DNA from 2 places in the Halomonas sp. BLK-85 genome. Region 1 is predicted to be linked to the other one. Evidence: predicted binding sites of a transcription regulator. Region 1 holds the regulator's gene; the other holds the start of a gene.
What was found. Region 1 encodes PhoB, which activates phosphate uptake and scavenging genes when phosphate is short. Its sites were predicted from a motif close to TGTCATANNNNTGTCANA; they were not measured.

Region 1 (10,728 bases):
GCGCCTCGATATCCACGCCGCGCACCGGCTCAAAGAGTTCAGCTTTCAGCATCAGGTATTTGCCCAAGGCTTTATACAGGCGCGCCATACTGAGCTTGACCGGCTGACGGGAAAACAGCGCGCACCAGATCACTGAAATCAGCCCGTACCAGGCAGCCCCCACCCACAGCAATAGCTGTCGCAGCGTGACATCACCATCCACGCCGCCGTGCTGCTCGATATTGATCATGGAGTAGATCGACAGAATCAGGGTGGCAGAAGCGATGGTGGCGTAGCGCTGGCCAATGGCCCCGAGCATGATCAGGCCAAAGGTAGCACCTGCCAGCCATAACGCCATCAACCATGGCCAGGGAAAGATCCAGCGAATGATCCAGGACACCAGTGCAAAGCAGGCAAGCGTGACGAGCAGTGCCTGCAGCCGACCCTGCCAACTGTCGTCGGTTTCGGCCAGGGCGCTGGCAATGATGCCCAGAAACAGTGGGATAACAAAGCCGATGTCGCCCCATACCGCTATCAGTGCCAAGGCGCCACTGAATGCCACAAATACCCGCAGGCTGTAGGCAAACTTATCCAGTGTCCAAAGACGACGTAGCGACAGGGTAATGGGCATGAGGCGGTAAGCTGGACTCCATGGACAGGGCAATAGCGTCGGGTGATAAGCGGTGATTGCCAACAACCAGAACAACAGTATAGGAGAGATAACAGGCTGATCACCACGCCGTCATCAGTCAGCGGCGTAGTGGGTGAACTCACTGTTACGGGCCAGAGCCTATGATCGATCGAGTAGTGTTACAGATGCTTAAGTAAGGATTGTAATCGGGTCATGTCGCCAGTATCACCAACTACCCTGACCTTGTTGGCCATCATACCCTCGAGAAAGGCCTGCTGTGTCGGCTTTCTTAAAATCTTGAGCGCGGTGTCAGCGTCTGCAAAGCGCAGCTCCAAGTCAAGATCAACCGGCAGGCCGCGGGCGGAGGTGATGCCTTCGGGTGACATCCGATAGTAACGGCAAATGCTGAGATCTTCGGTGGCCACACCCCAATCCAGCCGGCGCATGCGCTCAAGCTTTTCGCGAAAACGCGGCTTGCGACGCAAGGCACGTTTTAGCAACAGGCTCAATAACCACAGCACCAGCTTGAGTTTCATCAGGAAACGGCATCCTTGAGGGCCTTGCCCGGCTTGAAGGCAACATTCTTGCTGGCCGGAATCTCCAGCGGGGCGCCAGTCTGGGGGTTCTTGCCAGTGCGTGCAGCACGCTCGCGCACAGTAAAGGTGCCAAAACCGATCAGCGCAACGTCGTCACCCTTGGCAACGCTGTTGGTGATCTCGTCGAGAACGACGTTCAATACCTGGCCGGCTTTTTCCTTGGACATATCAGCATTCTGGGCAATCGCGGCCGCGAGTTCAGGTTTGCGCATTATCAGTCTCCATAGAAGTGGTCAGAATAGACAGATCAAACGGTAGTGGAATTTGACCTTAAAAAACAGCGCTCAAGTGTCATATTGTGTTTCGCTAAAACCCTGCGTTTGACCTTCACTAGCCTAGCAGTGGAGGTGCCACTCTGGAAAGTGCCACCTTTTGACGTACGCAATTGCCTGTCAACGCAAAGCCGAGCAGTTGATCACTGGCGTCCTTTGCCAGCGCCGTCATGTTGTGACCGTCGGCATCGATTGTCCAGTGGGTTGGCGTGCTCTGGGGCGGGTAGGCAACCACCGGCAGGAGCGGGGTTTTGACCAGTACCGGCCAGGTACCGAAGTGAACCGGAGTCGGCGTGCCGGCCAGTGTGGTGGCCAGCACCTGGGCACTGGCCTGTAGCGGTTGTACATACATGGCGTTCACGCCCTCAACACAGGCTACATCTCCCAGTGCATAAATATCAGGGTGGCTGGTTTGCAGGGTGCGGTTAACGGTAATGCCCCGGGGTGTCACTTCCAGCCCGGCAGCTTCGGCAAGGGAAGTACGTGGCGCCAGGCCAGTGGCCAACAAGACAATATCAGCATCGATACGGGTATTGCCGGTTGTGCTGCCCGAGGAGGCAGGCGCCAGCGTAAGACGAACCTCACCGCCGTCGTGGCAGGTGATATCGTGCAGGTTTTGCTCAAGCGCCAATCTGATCCCCGCTGTGCTGAAGGCCTCTGCCAGGGCGTGCCCAAGGCGTTCTGGCAGCAGACGCGGCAAGGGGGCACGCTCCGGCGCAATCAGGGTGACCTGGTGTCCGCCAGCGTGGAGGTCGTTGGCAAACTCGCAACCGACAAGCCCGGCGCCAATAATCGCCACCCGGGCTGGAGCATCACCCAGGGCCGCGTGGAAGCGACGGTAGTCGTCAAGGTCGTTGATAGTGAAGCAGCGTGATGCACAGGCATCCGGTAGCTGAAATGGCATACGCGGAGCGGCTCCCGTGGCCAGTACCAGGGTACGGTATGCGAGACGCTGCGGTGTTGGCTGGCCGCCTGGAGTGTCATGGTCTGGCTGAAGGGTTAGCTGGTGAGCCTCGGGGTCGATGGCCGTGACCGGGCGGTTGGCCAGTACCCTGGCGTTGAGTTCCTCGGCCAGTGCATCCGCATTGCGTTGGGCAAGCCGGGCAGGCGGCAGGCCCTTGGCAAAACCGGTTGAAAGCAGCGGTTTGCTGTAATCGTCACCGCTATCGCTGCTGATCAGGGTGATCGAACGGGTATCTCCTGCACGGCGTAATGCTCGGGCCAGGCCAATACCTGCCATGCCAGTACCCACAATCACTAAATCGGCGTCAGTTGACATACTGTTCCCTGTTGAAGTGGTGTTATCAGGGCGTTATCGCGCCCATGGCATCAAGTCTCATCATGGTACACTAGCGCTTGCATGGCGGGGTCTATCAAGGCGATTGATCAACTTGGTTAATCGGCACCGCTGATCATTGATCCTAAAGAGTCAGATTTTGAACGCAACGCTTTCAAGACATGCCCTCACACTGCCGCCACCCGAGCCGGAACTGCCTGTTCGCTGGATGCCTGCACCAGCGGCTCGTCCCGGCATGTCGGTTTTCTGGTGGCGCTGGGTGGCGTCGACGGATTCCTTGACGGCACGCCTGATCAATGCAGGCAAGGGGCGGCGTTTTCGCGTCAGGGTGCTGCGCCAGGGGGTAGGTTACCCCAGCGTGGATGAAGCCAGAGCGCTGGCGCTGCCCCTCAGGCGGTATGCCTGGCTGCGCGAAGTAGCCTTGTGTCTGGACGATATACCCTGGGTGGTAGCGCGCTCGGTGGCTCCCCTTGATCAACTGCATGGCCAGCGTCTGGACAGGCTTGGAGATCGCTCGCTGGGCAGCTGGCTGTTTCAGCAGGCCGATCTGCGGCGCGGGCCGATCGAGGTGACTCGCCATGCGCCGCGCTTTGTGGCGGCCAGCGGCCTGTGGGGGCGGCGGTCATGTTTTTCCCACACCGGTATGTCCCTGCTGGTACAGGAGTATTTTCTGACTGCCATGGCAGATGCACTGGAAGGCCCTTCACGCTAGGCTATCAGGTTCAGGTCTTTGGCTGCCCAGGCGTTTGAGTACCCGGGTCAGGCACGCACACTTTTTAATGGAGTCAGCATGGATCGTTCACTTCTGCGTCCCGGTGGGCTTGCCCGCCTGACGGATTTTCTGCAGCTTACCCGGCTTGATCGTCCGATTGGCACCTGGCTGCTGATGTGGCCAACCCTGTGGGCTCTGTGGCTGGCAGCCGGGGGCGTGCCTGAGCGCTCATTGCTGTTGATTTTTGTTGGCGGCGTGTATGCCATGCGTGCTGCAGGCTGCGTGATCAATGATTACGCAGACCGGCATTTTGACGGTCATGTCAAGCGCACCAAAACCCGCCCATTGGCGAACGGGCGCATCAGTGAGCGCGAAGCTCAGCTGCTGTTTGTAGGGTTGGTAGCGGTGGCCTTTGTGCTGGTGCTGTTCACCAACCTGTTTACGATTCTGTTATCAATTGGTGGGGTCGTGCTGGCGTCTGTCTATCCTTTCATGAAGCGTTATACCCATTTCCCGCAGGTGGTGCTGGGGGCGGCGTTTTCCTGGGCGATCCCCATGGCCTGTGGCGCAGTGCTGGGTTATGTCCCCCTGGAAGGCTGGCTGCTGTTTTGCGCTAACCTGCTGTGGACGGTGGCCTACGACACCGAATACGCCATGGTAGATCGTGATGATGACCTGAAAATCGGCATCAAGTCGACGGCGGTGCTGTTTGGCCAGGCTGACCGCTTGATCATTGGCCTGCTGCAACTGGCAACACTGGGCCTTCTGGCAACGGTTGGCTGGCGGCTGGGGCTGGGTGGGTTTTTCTGGCTGGGGCTGATTGCCATGGCGGCGACCTTTGCGCACCAGCAGGTTTTGATCCGTCAGCGCGAGCGTGAACGCTGCTTTCAGGCCTTTCTCAATAACCACTGGTCGGGGCTATTGGTATTTGCTGGCATTGTGCTCAGTTTATGGCCCACGGGGGCTTAAACCCGCGTTAATCGGCCTTTTGTCATCTTAATGTCATCAACTCATGGTGAGATCGTCATGGAAATGTCTTGTTTAACACCTTGAGGCTTTGGAATGACCGCCAAGACCGTTTTGATTGTCGATGATGAAGCGTCTATCCGTGAAATGATTGCGGTAGCGCTGGAAATGGCTGACTATCGTGTGCTTGAAGCGGACAACGCCCAGGATGCCCACGCCATGGTGGTCGATCATCAGCCTGATCTGCTCTTGCTTGACTGGATGATGCCAGGCACCAGCGGAATCGAGCTGGCGCGGCGGCTCAAACGTGAGGAATCCACCGCTGAAATGCCGATCATCATGCTGACGGCCAAAGGCGAGGAAGACAACAAGATCCAGGGTCTGGAAGCCGGTGCTGACGATTACATCACCAAGCCTTTCTCACCGCGCGAGCTGGTCGCCCGGCTAAAGGCGGTCTTGCGGCGTACCACACCGCGTGGTGTGGAAGATCCGATCGAAATCGAAGGCTTGCTGCTTGACCCGGTCAGCCACCGCGTCAGTGCTTATGGCAAAGCCGTGGATATGGGCCCTACCGAGTATCGTCTGCTACAGTTCTTCATGACCCATCAGGAGCGTGCCTACACCCGTAGCCAGCTACTGGATCAGGTCTGGGGGGGCAATGTGTACGTGGAAGAACGCACCGTGGATGTACACATTCGCCGCTTGCGCAAGGCGTTAATTGATCACCATCACCTGATTCAGACGGTGCGTGGAACCGGCTATCGTTTCTCTGCACGGGGGTAAGGGTGCGTCTGTGGAGCCGTGAAATATGGCGTTTAATCTGGTTGAGTGCCCTGGGCTTTGTGCTGGGGGCGATTGTCGGCAGCGCAGGCTTTGGGCTGGCGCTTGGCCTGGCCGCCTGCCTTGGCTACCACCTTTATCAGTTGCGTGCCCTGTATCGATGGCTGACCCTGCATCCCCATGACGAGCCGCCCGCTGCCGCCGGCCTTTGGGGCGAGCTGTTTGATCGGCTGTATCGCTATCAGAAAGGTCAGCGGATTACCCAGAATCGCCTGCGCGCTACCCTGGGGCGCATCCAGGAATCCTCCGAAGCCATGCGCGACAGCGTGGTGATGCTCGATAGTCACGGTGACCTTGAGTGGTGGAACAGCGCCGCCGCCAAAATGCTGGGTCTGAAGACTGCTCAGGACCGTGGCCAGCATATTACCAACCTGCTGCGTGATCCGCGTTTTGTGGGCTACTTTAACGCCCGTGACTATGGCGAACCGCTGACCCTGGCATCGCCCATCGACGAGCGGCGCATCCTGCAATACCAGATTACCCTCTACGGTGACGATGAACGTCTGGTGATGGCCCGCGATATTACCCGCTTGCATCGCCTTGAGCAGATGCGTCGCGATTTTGTTGCCAACGTCTCCCACGAGTTGCGCACGCCGCTCACCGTCCTGGCCGGGTACCTGGAGACTTACTCCGACCTGGCCGAGCAGTTGCCGCCACGCCTGGGCCGCAGTATTGGTCAGATGCAGGCCCAGACCACCCGGATGCAGAACCTGGTCGATGACCTTTTACTGCTGTCGCGCCTGGAAATTGATCAGGGCGGCGACGATCACGCGCCGATTGACGTGCATGCCCTGCTGCATAAAGTTGCTGACGATGCGCGGGCGCTGGCCAAAGAGCAACATGATATCCAGTTGGTCATTGGCAGTAATGCGCAGTTGATGGGCAGCGAGCAGGAGCTGCGTAGCGCGATTTCCAACCTGGCCTTCAACGCCGTGCGCTATACCCCACAAGGCAGCCAGATCACTCTGCACTGGGTCTGTGATGCTCAGGGCGCCTATATAACGGTTGAAGACGATGGCGACGGCATTGACCCAGTACACATTCCGCGTTTGACCGAGCGCTTCTATCGCGTTGATAAAGGCCGCAGCACCGCGACGGGAGGAACGGGGCTGGGTCTTGCGATCGTCAAGCACGTGCTGCTGCGCCACGATGCCCAGCTGGAGATTGATTCACACCCGGGGGAAGGGGCACGTTTCTGCTGTCACTTCCCCGTAACGAGGCGGGTGAGTCGTGAATCTCCCTCATCCCCGTCATGCCCGCGCGCCGTTAGTGGGCATCCATTTTGACCCGGGATGTCGGGCTGCAGTGGTGGTGAGTCGTGCATAGTGGGGTTCGTCATTAGCGGTAGTGGCCATCCCACATCAACACCGCTCCGGCAACGGCGCCGGGTAACAGGAAAAGGTTGGCCAGCGGTATCAGGGTCAACAGCATCACCAGCCCCCCGTAACTCAGGCTGTGCCACCAGCGGGCCGAGAGCCGCGAGCGCATATCGGCAAAACTCACCCTGTTGTTGTCCATCGGGTAATCCAGATAGGTTATCGCCAGTACCCAGGCTGAAAACAGCGCCCATAAAAACGGGGCCAGCAGATTGAGCACCGGTATCCAGCTGATGACGAACAACACCAGCATGCGCGGCAGAATATACCCCAGCTTGACCACCTCGCGTTTAAGCGTATCGACGGCCGTGCGGATCAGGCCACGGTCGTCAATAGGCGCCTTGCCGGTGGCTCGAGCTTCAACCTTGGCGGCCAGAAAACCGTAAAAAGGCGCGGCAATCAGATGGGTGACCAGGGTAAAGGAAAAGAACACCACTGCGACCAGGCTGATCAGGAACAGCGGCCAGATCAGCCAGGAAAGCCATTCCAGCCAGCCCGGCACCAGGCTCATCCAGTAGCTCAGCCAACCGTCAAAGCGTTGCCATACAAAACGGATCAGACCGGCGTAGACAATGAAGTTGACCACTATCGGGAAGAAGATATAACGCCGCAGGCCGGGTTGATAGACCCAGCGTGTTCCTCGGGTGATGGCGGTGAACGCATTGATCATTCGAGGTTTCCTTGTCCAGGGGAGCGACGAAACGGGCCGCATGCTGGATGCGGCCCGTTCGGTTATTTGCCGGCTCGTATGTTGTCTACCCATACGTACCCAGCGGTGATGGCCAGCAAACGCTGGCCTGAAGCTCAGGATTTGTCGCGGTCGAGCACGGTCGCTTCCAGCGTGTCCGGGTCGCTGTGACGGATATCCAGGCCCTTGACCAGATACACAACGTGTTCTGCCAGGTTATCGGCGTGGTCGCCAACCCGTTCCAGGGCGCGCAGAATCCACATGACACTCAGCACCGATGAAATCGAGCGGGCATCTTCGGCCATAAAGGTAATCAGCGAGCGCATGGCGCTGCCATACTCATCGTCGACCAGCTCGTCCTCGCGGACCACCTCGATGGCCAGCTCAAGGTCAAAGCGGGCAAAGGACGTTAGTGCATCACGCAGCATCTTGCGCACGTGCTCACTGATATGACGCACCTCGACCAGCCCACGTATGACATTGTTACTTTCAGTCAGCGAGATGGCATTGCGGGCAATCTTGCTGGCCTCATCGCCGATACGCTCCAGATCAGAGGAAGCACGAATCACGGCAAGCACCAGACGAAGGTCCGAGGCCGCGGGCTGGCGACGCGCCAATATGCGGGTACATTCCTCATCAATCTGCAGGTGCAGATCATTCACTTCCCGGTCATTATCGCGCACCTTGGTGGCCAGTTTGCTGTCATTTTCCAGCAAGGCTGTTATCGCATCCTGCACCTGTTTTTCCACCAGGCCACCCATGGCCATCAAGTGGGTTTTCAGCTCCTCCAGTTCCTGGTTGAACTGACGTGAGATATGCTGGCTGTGGCTTTCGCTGTTGATTTCCATAGTGCGCTCCTGATGGCGGTTGCGGGGTGATGAAATTAATTATAAGCAGGTAAGGTCCAGGGTCACCGACCTTCCTGTCAGTTGATGCGCCCGGTAATGTAGTTTTCGGTGTGGCGCAAGCGTGGGTTGGTAAACAACTGGTCCGTCGGCCCGTATTCGATGAGTTCACCCTGACTTAAAAACGCGGTGAAATCGGACACCCGGGCGGCCTGCTGCATGTTATGGGTGACCAGTACCAGGGTCAGCTGCGATTTCAGGTTGCAGATCAGCTCCTCGATTTTCAGCGTCGACACCGGGTCAAGCGCTGACGCGGGTTCATCAAGCAGCAGGATCTCGGGCTGAACGGCCAGGGTACGGGCAATCACCAGGCGTTGCTGCTGCCCGCCGGACAGCTGCCAGGCTGACTGATGCAGACGGTCCTTGACTTCGTCCCAGAGTGCCGCCGAGGTGAGCGCCCATTCAATAATGTCGTCCCGCTTACGCTTGGCCGTCCGACCCTGTAATCGCAACCCGAAGGCGACGTTTTCATAAATCGACATGGGAAAAGGGTTCGGGGTCTGAAAGACCATGCCAATTCGCCGCCGCAATTCCGACACGTCGATGTCGGGTGAATGAATGTCGATGCCCTCCACCATGATGCGACCCTTATGCGAGGTTTCATCGTTGAGGTCATGCAGGCGATTGATCGCCCTGAGCAATGTTGATTTGCCGCACCCTGACGGGCCGATAAAGGCGGTTACCCGGTGGCGAGGTATCTCCAGCGTCAGCTCGTGCAGCGCCTGCTTGCCCGCGTAGGCCAGACTGAAGGCATCAATGCTCAGGCAGCTTTGGTCCTGGCGTGGCATGTTATTGTGACCTTGATTGGACGCTAACATGGCTGACCTCGCTGACGACGTAAATAATGGCGCAAGAATATGGCAGTTAGGTTAAGGACCAGCACAATCGTAACCAGTAGGAGCGCTGTTGCGTAGACCAACGGAATGGCTGCCTGAACATCGTCGCCGTGAAAGGCGGTATCAAACAGATGATAGCCCAGATGCATGAACTTGCGTTCCAGATGCAGATAGGGAAAGTCACCATCCAGCGGCATCTGCGGGGCCAGTTTGGCAACACCGACCAGCATCAGGGGGGCGACTTCACCCGCTGCGCGGGCTACCGCCAGAATGACCGCCGTCAGCATGGCCGGCATGGCCATGGGCAGAACGATGCGGGTCAAGGTTTCCAGCCGGGTCGCGCCCAGGGCCACGGCGCCTTCGCGCTGGCTATCGGGAATGCGTGCCAGGCCTTCTTCGGTGGCGACAATCACCACGGGCAAGGTGAGTAGCGCCAGCGTCAGGGATGCCCATAACAGGCCGCCGGTGCCAAAGGTGGGAGACGGCAGGGTGTCCTCAAAAAACCATTGGTCCACCGAGCTGCCGATACCGTAAACAAATACGCCCAGGCCGAACACGCCGTAAACAATCGAAGGCACACCCGCCAGGTTGCGTACGCCAATCCGCACCAGCCGGGTCAGGCGGCCCTGATGGGCAATCTCGTTCAGATAAATCGCGGCCAGCACGCCAAAGGGCATGACAATCACTGACATCACAATCACCATCAGCACGGTGCCAAAAATCGCCGGCCAGACGCCCCCGCCGGTATTGGCGGCTCGCGGCCCTTCACTCAGAAACTGCCAGACCCCGTGCGCCCAGTAGCGCAGCTTTTCACCTGGGTGCATGGCGTTGGGCCGCTGGGCGCGGTGAATATCCGCCAGCGCCTGTCGAATGAGCTGACCGTCTGCTGTTTCCAGTACCAGGGTCGCCGGGGGGCGGGTATTGGCCGGGGCTGCCAGGGCAGTTGCCAATGCCTGCCAGGCGGCTTCGCCTTCCAGGCGTTGCTGGCCATCTTCGTAGGCAGAGAGATAGCCGATAAAATCCCCCCAGGGGCCGCGCTGCAGGCGTAAAAGCTTGGTGGGCGTCTGTCGTGAGGCGATGCTGTCTATAGCTACCCAGCGCCAGCGGGCGCCGTCGATATCCCGATTGGCGGTAAAGTAGAGCCGCTCTTTGCCGTCACGCTGGGGTAGCGCTGTTTCCCGCACGGCTTCTCCGGCAATCAGCTCGCCGGAATCCAGGGTGGCTACCTCCAGGGTGGATGGCCAGAAATGACCTAAACCACGGGTCAGCAACAGGGCCAGCAAGAGCCCTAGCATGAATAATGAGAGCGCCACACTGGCAGCGCATAGCCATGGCCAGATGCGTGTCATGCGCCACCCCCCATACGTTTCAGGCGGGTACGCAAGCGCAATCGGACCGTTTCAGCCAGGGTATTGACCACAAAAGTGAAGCCAAACAGCAGTAAGGCGGCAAAGATCAGCATATGGTAGTTGCTACTGCCTGGTGCTGCTTCCGGCATCTCTATGGCGATGGCGGCGGCCATGGAGCGCATGCCCTCAAACGGGCTGGCGCTCAGCAAGGCCGTATTGCCGCTGGCCATCAATACAATCATGGTTTCACCTACGGCTCGCCCGGCGCCGATCATCACCGC
Region 2 (10,728 bases), 140 kb from region 1:
ATGTGATGTATAACGATTTTGTGATCATTGGCCCTTCTGATGATCCGGCAGGTATTGCCGATGCCAAGAGTGCGACAGATGCGTTAGCCCTGATAGCGGATGCCAAAGCGCCTTTTACCTCCCGTGGGGATGATAGCGGCACCCACCGTGCCGAACAGCGCTTGTGGGAAAAGGCAGGGATGGACCCCGAGGGCGGCTGGTACCGTGAACTGGGTAGCGGTATGGGGCCAACCCTGAATATTGCCGCCGCTATGGATGCCTACGTAATGGCAGACCGGGCTACCTGGGTGGCGTTTGAAAACCCTCAGAATCTGGCGTTGCTGTTTGCCGGCGATGAGGGGCTCTTCAATCAGTATGGCAGCCTGGTGCTGTCTGCCGAGCGCCACCCGCACCTGAAGCATGATCTGGCAGCGCAGTGGCAACGTTGGCTACTCTCGGAAGACGGTCAGCAGGCGATTGGCGCCTTTGAGGTAGACGGCCAGCCGCTGTTCTTCCCCAATGCGCAATAATGTCGCAGGGTTGGGGGCTGAGGTTGTAATATCGCTGCCGCGTACCCATGGTATAGGCTATATAGGTGGCGCATGCTGGCGCCTGCCATTAGTCAGCTTGCGGTTGTTCAACTTGCTTGAAATAAGGAGTATGTGATGTCGTTACGCATTAATGAAGTTGTGCCGGATTTTGAAGCCGATACCAGCCAGGGGCCGATTCGCTTTCACGACTGGATTGGAGATAGCTGGGCGATTCTTTTTTCACATCCCAAAGATTTTACGCCGGTCTGCACCACCGAGTTTGGCGCGGTGGCTACGCTGGATGCCGAGTGGAAAAAGCGCGGTACCAAGGTGATTGGTGTTTCCGTTGATGGTGTTGAAGAGCATAAGCGCTGGATCAACGACATCGAGACGTATTGCGGTAACGATGTTCACTTCCCGATCATTGCTGATGAAGAGCTGAAAGTATCCAAGCTGTTCAACATGCTGCCAGCAGAAGCCTATATGCCGGATGGCCGCACCCCGGCAGACAGTGCGACGGTGCGCTCTGTCTTCATTATTGGCCCGGATAAGCAGCTGAAGCTTTCCATGACTTACCCGATGACGGTTGGCCGTAACTTTGCCGAAGTACTGCGCGCCCTGGATGCCCTGCAGACCAGCGCCAGCCACGGGGTTGCCATGCCAGCCGACTGGACCCTGGGCCAGGATGTCATCATTCCTACCAGTGTTTCCGAAGAAGACGCCAAGACGAAGTTTGGTGAATATGACACTGTCTTTCCTTATCTGCGCAAGGCCAAACTGCCTGAGTAAGTGGCGAGTCTAATATTGGCTATAAACCTGAACCACCCTGACGGTCAGCCCGCCAGGGTGGTGTTATATATCAGGTAGTGGTGGTACAGAAAGCTATCTCAGCCAGCTGACCGTATCCCAGGCATGCTGCTCAGGCGTCAGTATGTTCTCGCGCGCTTTTTCCAACTCATCTTGGCTGATATCACCCAACCCATAGGCGTGCCCATGGCGTTTGGCATGACCTTCAATCCACCCATTGGTATAGCGAAACCCGGGAATGCCTTTTTGGGTTTCATGAGGCTGGCCTTGCTCACCATCAAGAAAGCCACGAATCCAGGCACGACGATAGCTATAGATGAACATGTAGATACCTTGATTACCCGACTGGATAAACAGACGCTTTTTAGCGTTTGGTTTTAAGCTAATAGTATAATATTGTAAAATATCTTATGTTGCAATGCAGCGTTAATTCACAGCGTCAAGCAGGCCCGTAGAGGAGATGGAAGTTGATGACAGCATGGTATCTGGCAGGCTTGCTGGCAGGATTGGTACTGCTGGGCGTGGCATTGCAGCGGCGTTTTCACCGTCGTCTTCATCGCGAGTTGGCGGCCCCTCGAGAAGCCGTCAACCGCTCGTTGGAAGACGTTGGGCTGCAGGGTGAAACCGTGCATTTCATGACAATGAGAGAGCGGATGCTGGAAGCCTGGTGGCTGCCTGCAAAGGCACCAGAGGGGCAAGTGGTGATTACCCATGGCTGGGGAGCCAACCGTGAGACGCTGCTGCCGCTTGCGCCCTTGCTGCTCGAGGCGGGATGGAGTGTCTTGCTGATTGATGTGCGCAACCACGGCAATAGCGATGATGATACCTTCTCCTCCATGCCGCGCTTTGCCGAAGATATTGACGCCGCCCTGAGCTGGCTGAAGCACCATCAGCCCGCTTTGCCTACGGCACTGATTGGCCACTCGGTCGGGGCTGCGGCGACCTTGCTATGCGCCTCACGGCGCGATGATATTGCCGCTGTGGTCAGCCTGAGCAGCTTCGCCCATCCGGATGGCATGATGCGCCGCTGGCTGGATGCCAAAGGCTTGCCGTTCTTCCCGCTGGGCTGGTACGTGATCCGCTATGTGGAAAAAGTTATCGGCCATCGCTTTGAGGCCATCGCCCCGGTCACGACACTCCCTCAGATCTGCTGCCCGGTCCTGCTGGTGCATGGCGAGAGCGACGATATCATTCCGTTAAGCGACGCGCAGCGGCTCACCCGGAAACAGACGCCCGGTGTGACCTTGCGGGTGGTGCCCGGAGGGCATGATCTGAGCGACAGCCTGGCGCGTCATGGTGATGAGCTGCTGGCGTTTCTGAATGCCGCCATTGATACGCCCGCCAGCGAACGCTGTGCATAAACGAAAAAGCGCTCTTCAGCGAGCGCTTTTAATTTCCTGGATGGGAATGCCATCAGTCCTGCTTGGAAAAACTGTCAAAGGCTTCCAATGCCTGTGCGGCATAGGTGTAGGCCGGGCCACCGCCCATATACATACATACGCCCAGCATTTCCATGAACTCTTCACGGGTAGCGCCCAGTTCGGCGGCTGCCTTGGAGTGAAAAGCAATACAGCCGTCGCAGCGGATGCTGATGCCAATGGCCAGCGCCATCAGTTCCTTGTGTTTGTGTGACAGCGCCCCTTCCTTGTTGGCACCCTTGGCCATCTGCGTGAAACCCTTGGCGACATCAGGAATGTTCTTGCCGATTTCCTGCATCAGGGCGGAAAGGTCCTGGGTCGTTTTCTGCCAGTCTTTATGCATGTGTTTTTTGCTCCTTTCAAGAAATCATTGTGCCTGGAAAAGCCGCATTGTAATCGATGGTTATGCTATTTAATAATCAATATATTCAACATTTGATGCAGGTCAGATTAGCCACCCTCGGGGGGCGTAATCAGGCTAGCCGGTGTCGTGCATAACCATGTCCAGTACGGGGAATTAGCCTACCATCGCCGCATAACGTTTATCGGGGTGGTGGTATGTTTGATACGTCAATAAACACCAGGCGGATGAAAAAGACGGCGCTTGATAGCGCCGATATTCGTATCCTCAGCGCCCTGCAGCGCCATGGTCAGCTCAGCAAGACCAAGCTTGCCGAGCTGGTCAACCTTTCCCCTACGCCCTGCTGGGCACGTCTGGATCGCCTGAAATCGGCGGGCTATATCCGGGGTTACCATGCCGATATTGCCCTTGAGCGTGTACTTGATATCACCCGTGTCATGGTCACTCTGTCGTTGATGCATCACCGCAAGGAAGATTTCGAACGTTTCGAGAGCTATATCCGCAACGTTGAAGAAATCACCGAGTGTTACGTCACCGGCGGGGGAATGGATTATGTATTTCAGGTCGTGGTGCCAAGTCTCGCTGCCTTCCAACACCTGATGGACCGACTGTTATCCGAAGACCTGAGTATCGATCGCTACTACACCTATTTCATCACCCGCCAGGTCAAGTCTACCCAGCCGAACCTTTCGGCCCTGACACCTCATTCCAGCCCATAACCAATTGGTCTGCAGTCAATCAAAAACGAGTCTTTTCGGTCGTCTAAAGAACCTGTTTTCAGTCTGCATGATCAATTTCCAGGCGCTATTCTTCTCGAACAATTAAACATCACGGTACGTCGTGCCGCTGATTGAAAAAAGAGGCCAACGTCATGTCATCATCCGTCAACACCGGTTTCGGTACACAGATCCGTAAATCCCCTTACTTTGATGCCACTGTGCGGTGGGGTGTACAAGGGTTTTCTGTTTATAACCACATGTATATTCCGCGCGATTTCGGTAGCCCGGAGCAGAATTTCTGGAACCTGGTGAATACCGCCATCCTGTGTGATGTGGCCGTTGAGCGCCAGGTTGAAATTACCGGGCCTGATGCAGCGGTATTCACCCAGTTGCTGACCCCGCGCAACCTGTCGAACATGGCCGTTGGGCAATGCAAGTACGTGCTGATCACCAATGCCAGCGGCGGTATTCTCAATGATCCTATCCTGCTGCGTTTAGGCGAAAATCACTTCTGGCTGTCGCTGGCCGATAGCGACATCCTGTTATGGGCCCAGGGCGTTGCTGTGAATTCGGGGCTGGATGTCACCATCAGCGAGCCGGATGTTTCGCCTCTGCAGCTGCAGGGCCCGGTGTCGGGCGAGATCATGAAAAGCCTGTTTGGTGAAAGCATCATGGATCTGCGCTATTACTGGCTGCGCGAGGTGGAACTGGACGGTATCCCGATGATCGTTTCCCGTACGGGGTGGTCCAGCGAGTTAGGGTATGAAATCTACCTGCGTGATGGCAGCCGGGGTGATGAGCTGTGGGAAAAAATCATGGCGGCGGGCCAACCCTTCGGGCTTCAGCCCGGCCATACCTCGACTATTCGCCGAATTGAAGGCGGCATGCTGTCCTATCATGCCGATGCCGATATTCATACCAACCCCTATGAAGTGGGCCTGGGTCGTCTGGTGGATTTGGAAATGGAAGCAGACTTTATCGGCAAGGCGGCGCTCAAGCGCATCCAGCAGGACGGGGTTCGCCGCAAGCAGGTGGGTCTGTGCATTGATGGTGTGGAGCCGTTGAGCAGGCCGAATAGTGATTTCTGGCCGATTGACTGCCAGGGTAAAACAGTGGGCAAGGTGACCTCTGCAGTCCATTCCCCGCGTCTGGCACGCAACATTGCATTGGCCATGGTGGATATCGACTATGCCGACATTGGCACCCAGGTGGAAGTGATGATCGCAGGGGAACCGGTGCAGGCTATTGTGGCTGAAAAGCCGTTTTATGACCCTAAAAAGCAGCTGGCCGCGGCCTGAATGTAGTCATCGGAAAGGAAAACTGTATGTCAGCACTCTCTATCGAACTCGAATGGACACGCAATGCCGATGAACTGACACCGGGTGCCTATGCCAATGCGCATCGAATTGACTATAACGATGACACCGCGGTAATGGTAGACGCGGCCCCGGACTGGGGAGGGCATCCGGCCAATACCAACCCGGAACAGGCCCTGGCGGCGGCACTTTCCAGCTGTCATATGATGACGTTTCTGGCGCTGGCGGCGAAGGCAGGCTGGCCGGTTGCCCGCTATCATGATCAGGCAACTGCCGAGCTTGGCAAGAATGCCAAAGGGCAGATGTCGGTCACCCGTATCGACCTGCACCCACACGTCCATTTTGACGCGGGTTTTGAGGTGGATGACGCAGAACTGGACAAGATGCAACAACGCGCGCACCGTTACTGCTTTATTGCCAATACCCTGGCCAGCGATGTTGCCATCGGTATCCAGTCACGTTAAGGACAGCCGCGCCTATGAACAATCATTACAATAATAATGATCGCCAGGCCTCGCATACGGCCGGGAAAGCCCCTAACCCGTATAACCAGGGGCTGGATCGCAACCCGGCCAACTTCCAGCCGCTGACGCCGCTGCAGTTTCTGGAACGCGCTGCCAGCGTCTTCCCTGAGCATATTGCAATCGTGCATGGTCGCCTGCGCCGTAACTATGCAGATTTCTATGCCCGCTCCCGCCAACTGGCATCAGCGCTTACCGAGCGCTATGCCATTGGCCGCGGCGATACGGTCAGCGTAGTGTTGGCCAACACGCCGGAAATGCTGGAATGCCATTACGGTGTGCCGATGTGCGGTGGCGTATTACACTCGATCAATACCCGCCTGGATGCGGCGACGATTGCCTTTCAGCTTGATCATGCCATGTCGAAAGTGGTGATTGCCGATCGCGCTTTCATGGTGTTGGTGAAAGAGGCACTGGCGTTGGCCTCTGTCAGGCCTGTACTGATTGAGGTCAATGACCCTGAAGACGATTCGCCCCTTTCCTCTGCTGAGCTGCCGGGCGATATCCCCGACTATGAAGACGTGATCGCCACCGGCAGCCCATACTTTGCCTGGCTGATGCCGGAAGACGAATGGGACGCGATTTCCATCAATTACACCTCGGGCACTACCGGCAACCCCAAAGGTGTGGTCTCTCATCATCGCGGTGCCTATCTGCTGGCGCAGGGCAATGCGCTGACCACGTCGATGCAGAAACATGCCGTCTACCTGTGGACGCTGCCGATGTTTCACTGCAACGGCTGGTGCTTCCCGTGGACACTTTCGGCGATTGTCGGTACTCATGTTTGCCTGCGTCAGGTGCGCGCCGAGCCCATCTGGGCAGCGCTGGCCGATGAAGGCGTCACGCACCTGTGCGGTGCGCCGATAGTGATGTCGCTGCTGATTGATACCCCTGAGGCCGAACGGCCTCCGTTGGACCGTCAGGTGCAGTTCTTTACTGCCGCTGCCCCGCCGCCCGAGCGGGTGCTGGCCAGCATGAACACCCTTGGGTTTGATGTCACTCACCTCTACGGCCTGACAGAAACCTATGGCCCTGCGGTGGTGAATGACTGGCACCTTGACTGGTCAGACTGCACCCAGGAGGAGCAGGCGCGGCTCAAGGCCCGCCAGGGCGTTCGCTACCTGCCGTTGGAACAACTGGAGGTGCTTGACCCGATCAGCAGCGAACCGGTTCCCCATGACGGTGAAACCCTGGGCGAGGTGATGTTCCGCGGCAACGTGGTGATGAAAGGCTACTTCCGCAACCCGGACGCCACGGCTGAGGCGTTTGCCAACGGCTGGTTTCATTCCGGTGACCTGGCGGTAGTGCACCCGGACGGCTATCTGCAGCTCAAGGATCGCACCAAGGATGTGATTATTTCTGGCGGCGAAAACATCTCGTCCATCGAGATTGAGGAAGTGCTCTATCGTCACCCCGCCGTCAGCGTGGCAGCTGTAGTCGCCATGCCCCATGAAAAGTGGGGGGAGACGCCTTGCGCCTTTATTGAGCTTACCCCCAACAGCGAGGCAGATGAAGGCACCTTACGGCAGTGGTGCCGCGACCACCTGGCGCCTTACAAGGTACCGCGTGAATTTGTGTTCGCCAGCATTCCACGCACCTCCACCGGCAAGATCCGCAAGGTCGCGCTGAGAGATCAAATGCGCGAACCTTCTTAGGCATTATTAAGTGCTTAGGCATTATTAAGTGCTAGGTAGTGTGAAATGCTTAGGTATTGTGAAAAGAGTAATGACCAAGCTAAAAAAGCCCCGAATCATCGGGGCTTTTTACTGCGAGCCTGCTAAGTGTCGTGTCACCACTTATCGTTGCGTAGTCTGATCGATGGCAAACACCGTGGTGGTGCCGCTGACTTCATTACCGACAATCAATAGCGGCCGACCGTCAGCATCCGGGCTCTTGTCGGCAGACACAAAATACAGGCCCTCTGCTCCAAGGTCAGTCTGGGTCAGCGCTTCAGGCTCGTTGGCAAGACTGAAATCACGGTGGTTGATGTAGTCCACCAGGGTGGTATCAGCCGGTGAAGTGATATCGTACATCATGATGCCACCGATCCTTTCCAGGCCGACAAAGGCATAGGTGCTATCATCAATGTGGCCGATCGCAATGCCTTCAGGCTCAGGGCCTTTGTCATCTGAACGTGCGTCAAAGCTGTCGTTTTCATCGTTGTTTGAATTGAAGTCATCCGGGAACATCGCCGCGATGGTTTCTTCCATCTGTGATCCAGTGTCGAAGACTTTCTTAAGGCCGTCAGCAGTCACCTGGAAAATGGACATGGAGCGTGCTCCATAGGCATACAGGGTGTCGTAAACGCACGCACGTTCAATATCCGTTGACAGGGCCGACGGGTCGCAGCCGTTACTCACACCCAATGTCGAGGTTACGCGCAGACGGCCAAGATTTTCTTCCTTCTGGAGAGTGTCAGCATCCGGGAAGGCAGTCGGGTCCAGTTGCAGGTCCTTGACCCGGAATTCCTCACTCCAGGCATCATAATCACGGGCATCACCTTCATTGGCGGTGACGACATACGTCTCGCCGTCGGTCTCGTAGACGCGAATCGTATCGGGCTGATAAACGCCCATGACTGGCCAGTGCTGGATGTTGATGGCGTCATCCCGGTTGCTGGCGTCGAGCCCCTTGCCCGACCAATCACCATCAGCGGACCAATCCTTGAAACCTAGTGGGAAAACATCGCTGACCGTTGCAGATGCGATATCGACAACCCCGATGGCATTGTTTTCCTGCAAAGAAATATAGGCGGTGCTGGAATCGGCGGAAACCTCTACCCATTCAGGTTCCATATCCTGGGCGGCACTGGCGCCTGGGCCAAAGATCCGCACACCTGCTTCACGCAGGGCATCTTCCTGGCCGTTAAACGCTTGAAAGTGGGCGTGACGAACGTCTGCCTGGGTCAGGTTTTCAATACCGACGGAAAGGTCAATGACCGAGACACTGCCTTCAGGGTCAATAGTATAGTCGTCATTGGGCTCGCCTTCGTTGGCGACGACGACGTAACGGCCGTCTGGTGAGAAGGTCAGGGCATCAGGAAGGGCGCCAGCTTCAACAAAGCTCAGGCGATTGCCGTTGGTGTCATAAAAAGCCACGACGCCGGGGTTCGTGGCTTCCTGGGCTTCTACCGCGATCGCGAGGGTGCCATTCATGACGGCAATACTGTTGGCGTCCGCCCCCAGGTCTGAAACATCAATGGTGGACACCCGTTTCAGACGGCTGGGATTGCTCATATCGAAAATATCAACTTGACCGCTGGCCGCGTTGATGACAAAGGTGCGCTCAGACGCTGGGTCAAACGCGGTAATTTCAGCGGCGCTTTCGTCAAAAACACCGCTTTGATAGTGACCAATGGCAGAAAGCGTATGCGCTTTGGTTGGCTGAGCAGAAACGTTAGCCTGGGCGTAACCGGCCACAAAAGCACCGTTGACAAGAGTGGCCAGAATAGCGGCGGCGAGAGGTTTGGGCTGCATAAAGGGAAATCCTCTATCAATCAACAGTGAAGGTCAGAGCGAGCGGCGAACACGCGTAAAGAGAGTGAATGCCGCAAAGTACTGTTAATACTCTATGCCGCTCAGATGACAGTCAGATGTCGCTATCTTTGCCATCTAATCAGGCAGCATCGATCGGTTTGTCAGCGAATGCGGGGATATAAATTTAGTGGTGCCTTTAGTAAGCAGCAATGTATTACTATGTTGCTTTTAAACTGGCTAATACAGGAAGGCAGAATGAAAAAATGGTTAGCACTGGCGGGCGTGATGGTGATTACCAGCGGTTGTCAGAATATGGATGCGATGGGGCCCTTGATGGATGCCGGCTCGCAAATGGGCGCTATGTCCGGCGAGAGTGAGGCGTCTCCTCTGGCCAGTGGTATCAAGCAGGCGCTGGCGCTTAGCTCAGAGCGGGCCAGCGACAACCTTTCCATGCCTGGCGCCTTCGATATACCGCTTCCTGGCCCTGGGCAGCAGATTGCCGATACCCTGCGCCAGTTGGGTATGGGGCAGTATGTCGACCCGGTGCAGAATGCCATGAATCGAGGGGCTGAACAGGCCGTGGCCGAAGCGGCACCGGTGTTCAAGACAGCGGTGCAGGAAATGAGTGTGGATGATGCCATGGGCATTATTCGCGGTGGCGATACCGCGGCTACCCAGTACTTCCGTGCCAATACGGAAGATGCCCTGCGTTCACGTTTCGCACCTATTGTGCAAAGCAACCTGGAACAGACGGGCTTTTATGATCAGTACCAGTCGATGTTGCAGGTCTACGATCAGCTACCCATGACCAACCTGCCGGAGATGGATCTGGAGCGCCATGTCGTTGATAACAGTATGGAAGCCCTGTTCAGTGAGATTGGCGCACAGGAAAGCCTGATTCGCCAGGACCCAGCGGGGCAGGGAAGCGCCCTGATCGGTCAGGCGTTCGGGCTGCTGGGTAATCAGTCCGAATAGATCGAACAGCGGTAAGCGACTTCGCCGGAGGTTGTCGGGGCGTTTTCAGGCTTCGTCAACCAGCAGTTTGACCATCTTGTCATGGCCTTCCAGGGCTGCCCAATGCAGGGCATTCTGGCCGTCCTGGTCGGCCAGCAGAGGGTCGGCGCCGTGGTCAAGCAAGGCGTTGGCCAGGCCAAGGTTATTTTGCTTGGCGGCCCATATCAGCGCTGTCCAACCCAGGTCGTCCTGATGATTGGGGTTGGCGCCTTTTTCCAGCAGGATGCTGGCGATGGCGGGCTGTTCGCTGACAACCGCAATCATCAAGGGCGTGTACTGGCTGTCATCCTGGTGCTCCAGGCTGGCGCCTGCCTGATAAAGCGCTTTGACCATAGCCATATTGCCCAGCGAGGCGGCTTTCATCAGCGGGGAAAATCCACAGTTATCGGCCATATCAAGGGCGGCGCCGCGTTTTATCAGAGCTTCAACGTCATCCTGCTGCTGTTTTTCCACGGCCAGAAAAAGTGCCGTGCGGCCGTAGTGGTCGCGCTGGTTGATATCGTGGGTGGCCAGTTGATACAGGCCGACAAGCATGGCGCCAACCAGTAAGGTTGACGCCATGCCTGCCAGCATTGGAAATTGCTGCA

Region 2: the regulator PhoB is predicted to act here: its motif matches at 9,221-9,238, upstream of LL947_RS00365 (choice-of-anchor I family protein).

The regions. Positions count from the first base shown of each region.
Region 1 is NZ_CP087731.1:3,075,689-3,086,416, reverse strand. It holds gene yccS (YccS family putative transporter) at 1-610, opposite strand, end outside; gene LL947_RS14160 (hypothetical protein) at 790-1,146, opposite strand; gene LL947_RS14155 (HU family DNA-binding protein) at 1,146-1,418, opposite strand; gene LL947_RS14150 (NAD(P)/FAD-dependent oxidoreductase) at 1,537-2,757, opposite strand; gene LL947_RS14145 (chorismate--pyruvate lyase family protein) at 2,984-3,487, shown strand; gene ubiA (4-hydroxybenzoate octaprenyltransferase) at 3,566-4,456, shown strand; gene phoB (phosphate regulon transcriptional regulator PhoB) at 4,550-5,236, shown strand; gene phoR (phosphate regulon sensor histidine kinase PhoR) at 5,239-6,579, shown strand; gene cysZ (sulfate transporter CysZ) at 6,632-7,339, opposite strand; gene phoU (phosphate signaling complex protein PhoU) at 7,474-8,205, opposite strand; gene pstB (phosphate ABC transporter ATP-binding protein PstB) at 8,283-9,050, opposite strand; gene pstA (phosphate ABC transporter permease PstA) at 9,074-10,447, opposite strand; gene LL947_RS14105 (ABC transporter permease subunit) at 10,444-10,728, opposite strand, start outside.
Region 2 is NZ_CP087731.1:73,442-84,169, forward strand. It holds gene LL947_RS00320 (ABC transporter substrate-binding protein) at 1-509, shown strand, start outside; gene LL947_RS00325 (peroxiredoxin) at 645-1,298, shown strand; gene LL947_RS00330 (hypothetical protein) at 1,392-1,640, opposite strand; gene LL947_RS00335 (alpha/beta hydrolase) at 1,787-2,677, shown strand; gene LL947_RS00340 (carboxymuconolactone decarboxylase family protein) at 2,730-3,077, opposite strand; gene LL947_RS00345 (Lrp/AsnC family transcriptional regulator) at 3,293-3,814, shown strand; gene LL947_RS00350 (glycine cleavage T C-terminal barrel domain-containing protein) at 3,967-5,112, shown strand; gene LL947_RS00355 (OsmC family protein) at 5,139-5,594, shown strand; gene LL947_RS00360 (acyl-CoA synthetase) at 5,609-7,306, shown strand; gene LL947_RS00365 (choice-of-anchor I family protein) at 7,448-9,127, opposite strand; gene LL947_RS00370 (DUF4197 domain-containing protein) at 9,383-10,102, shown strand; gene LL947_RS00375 (ankyrin repeat domain-containing protein) at 10,148-10,702, opposite strand.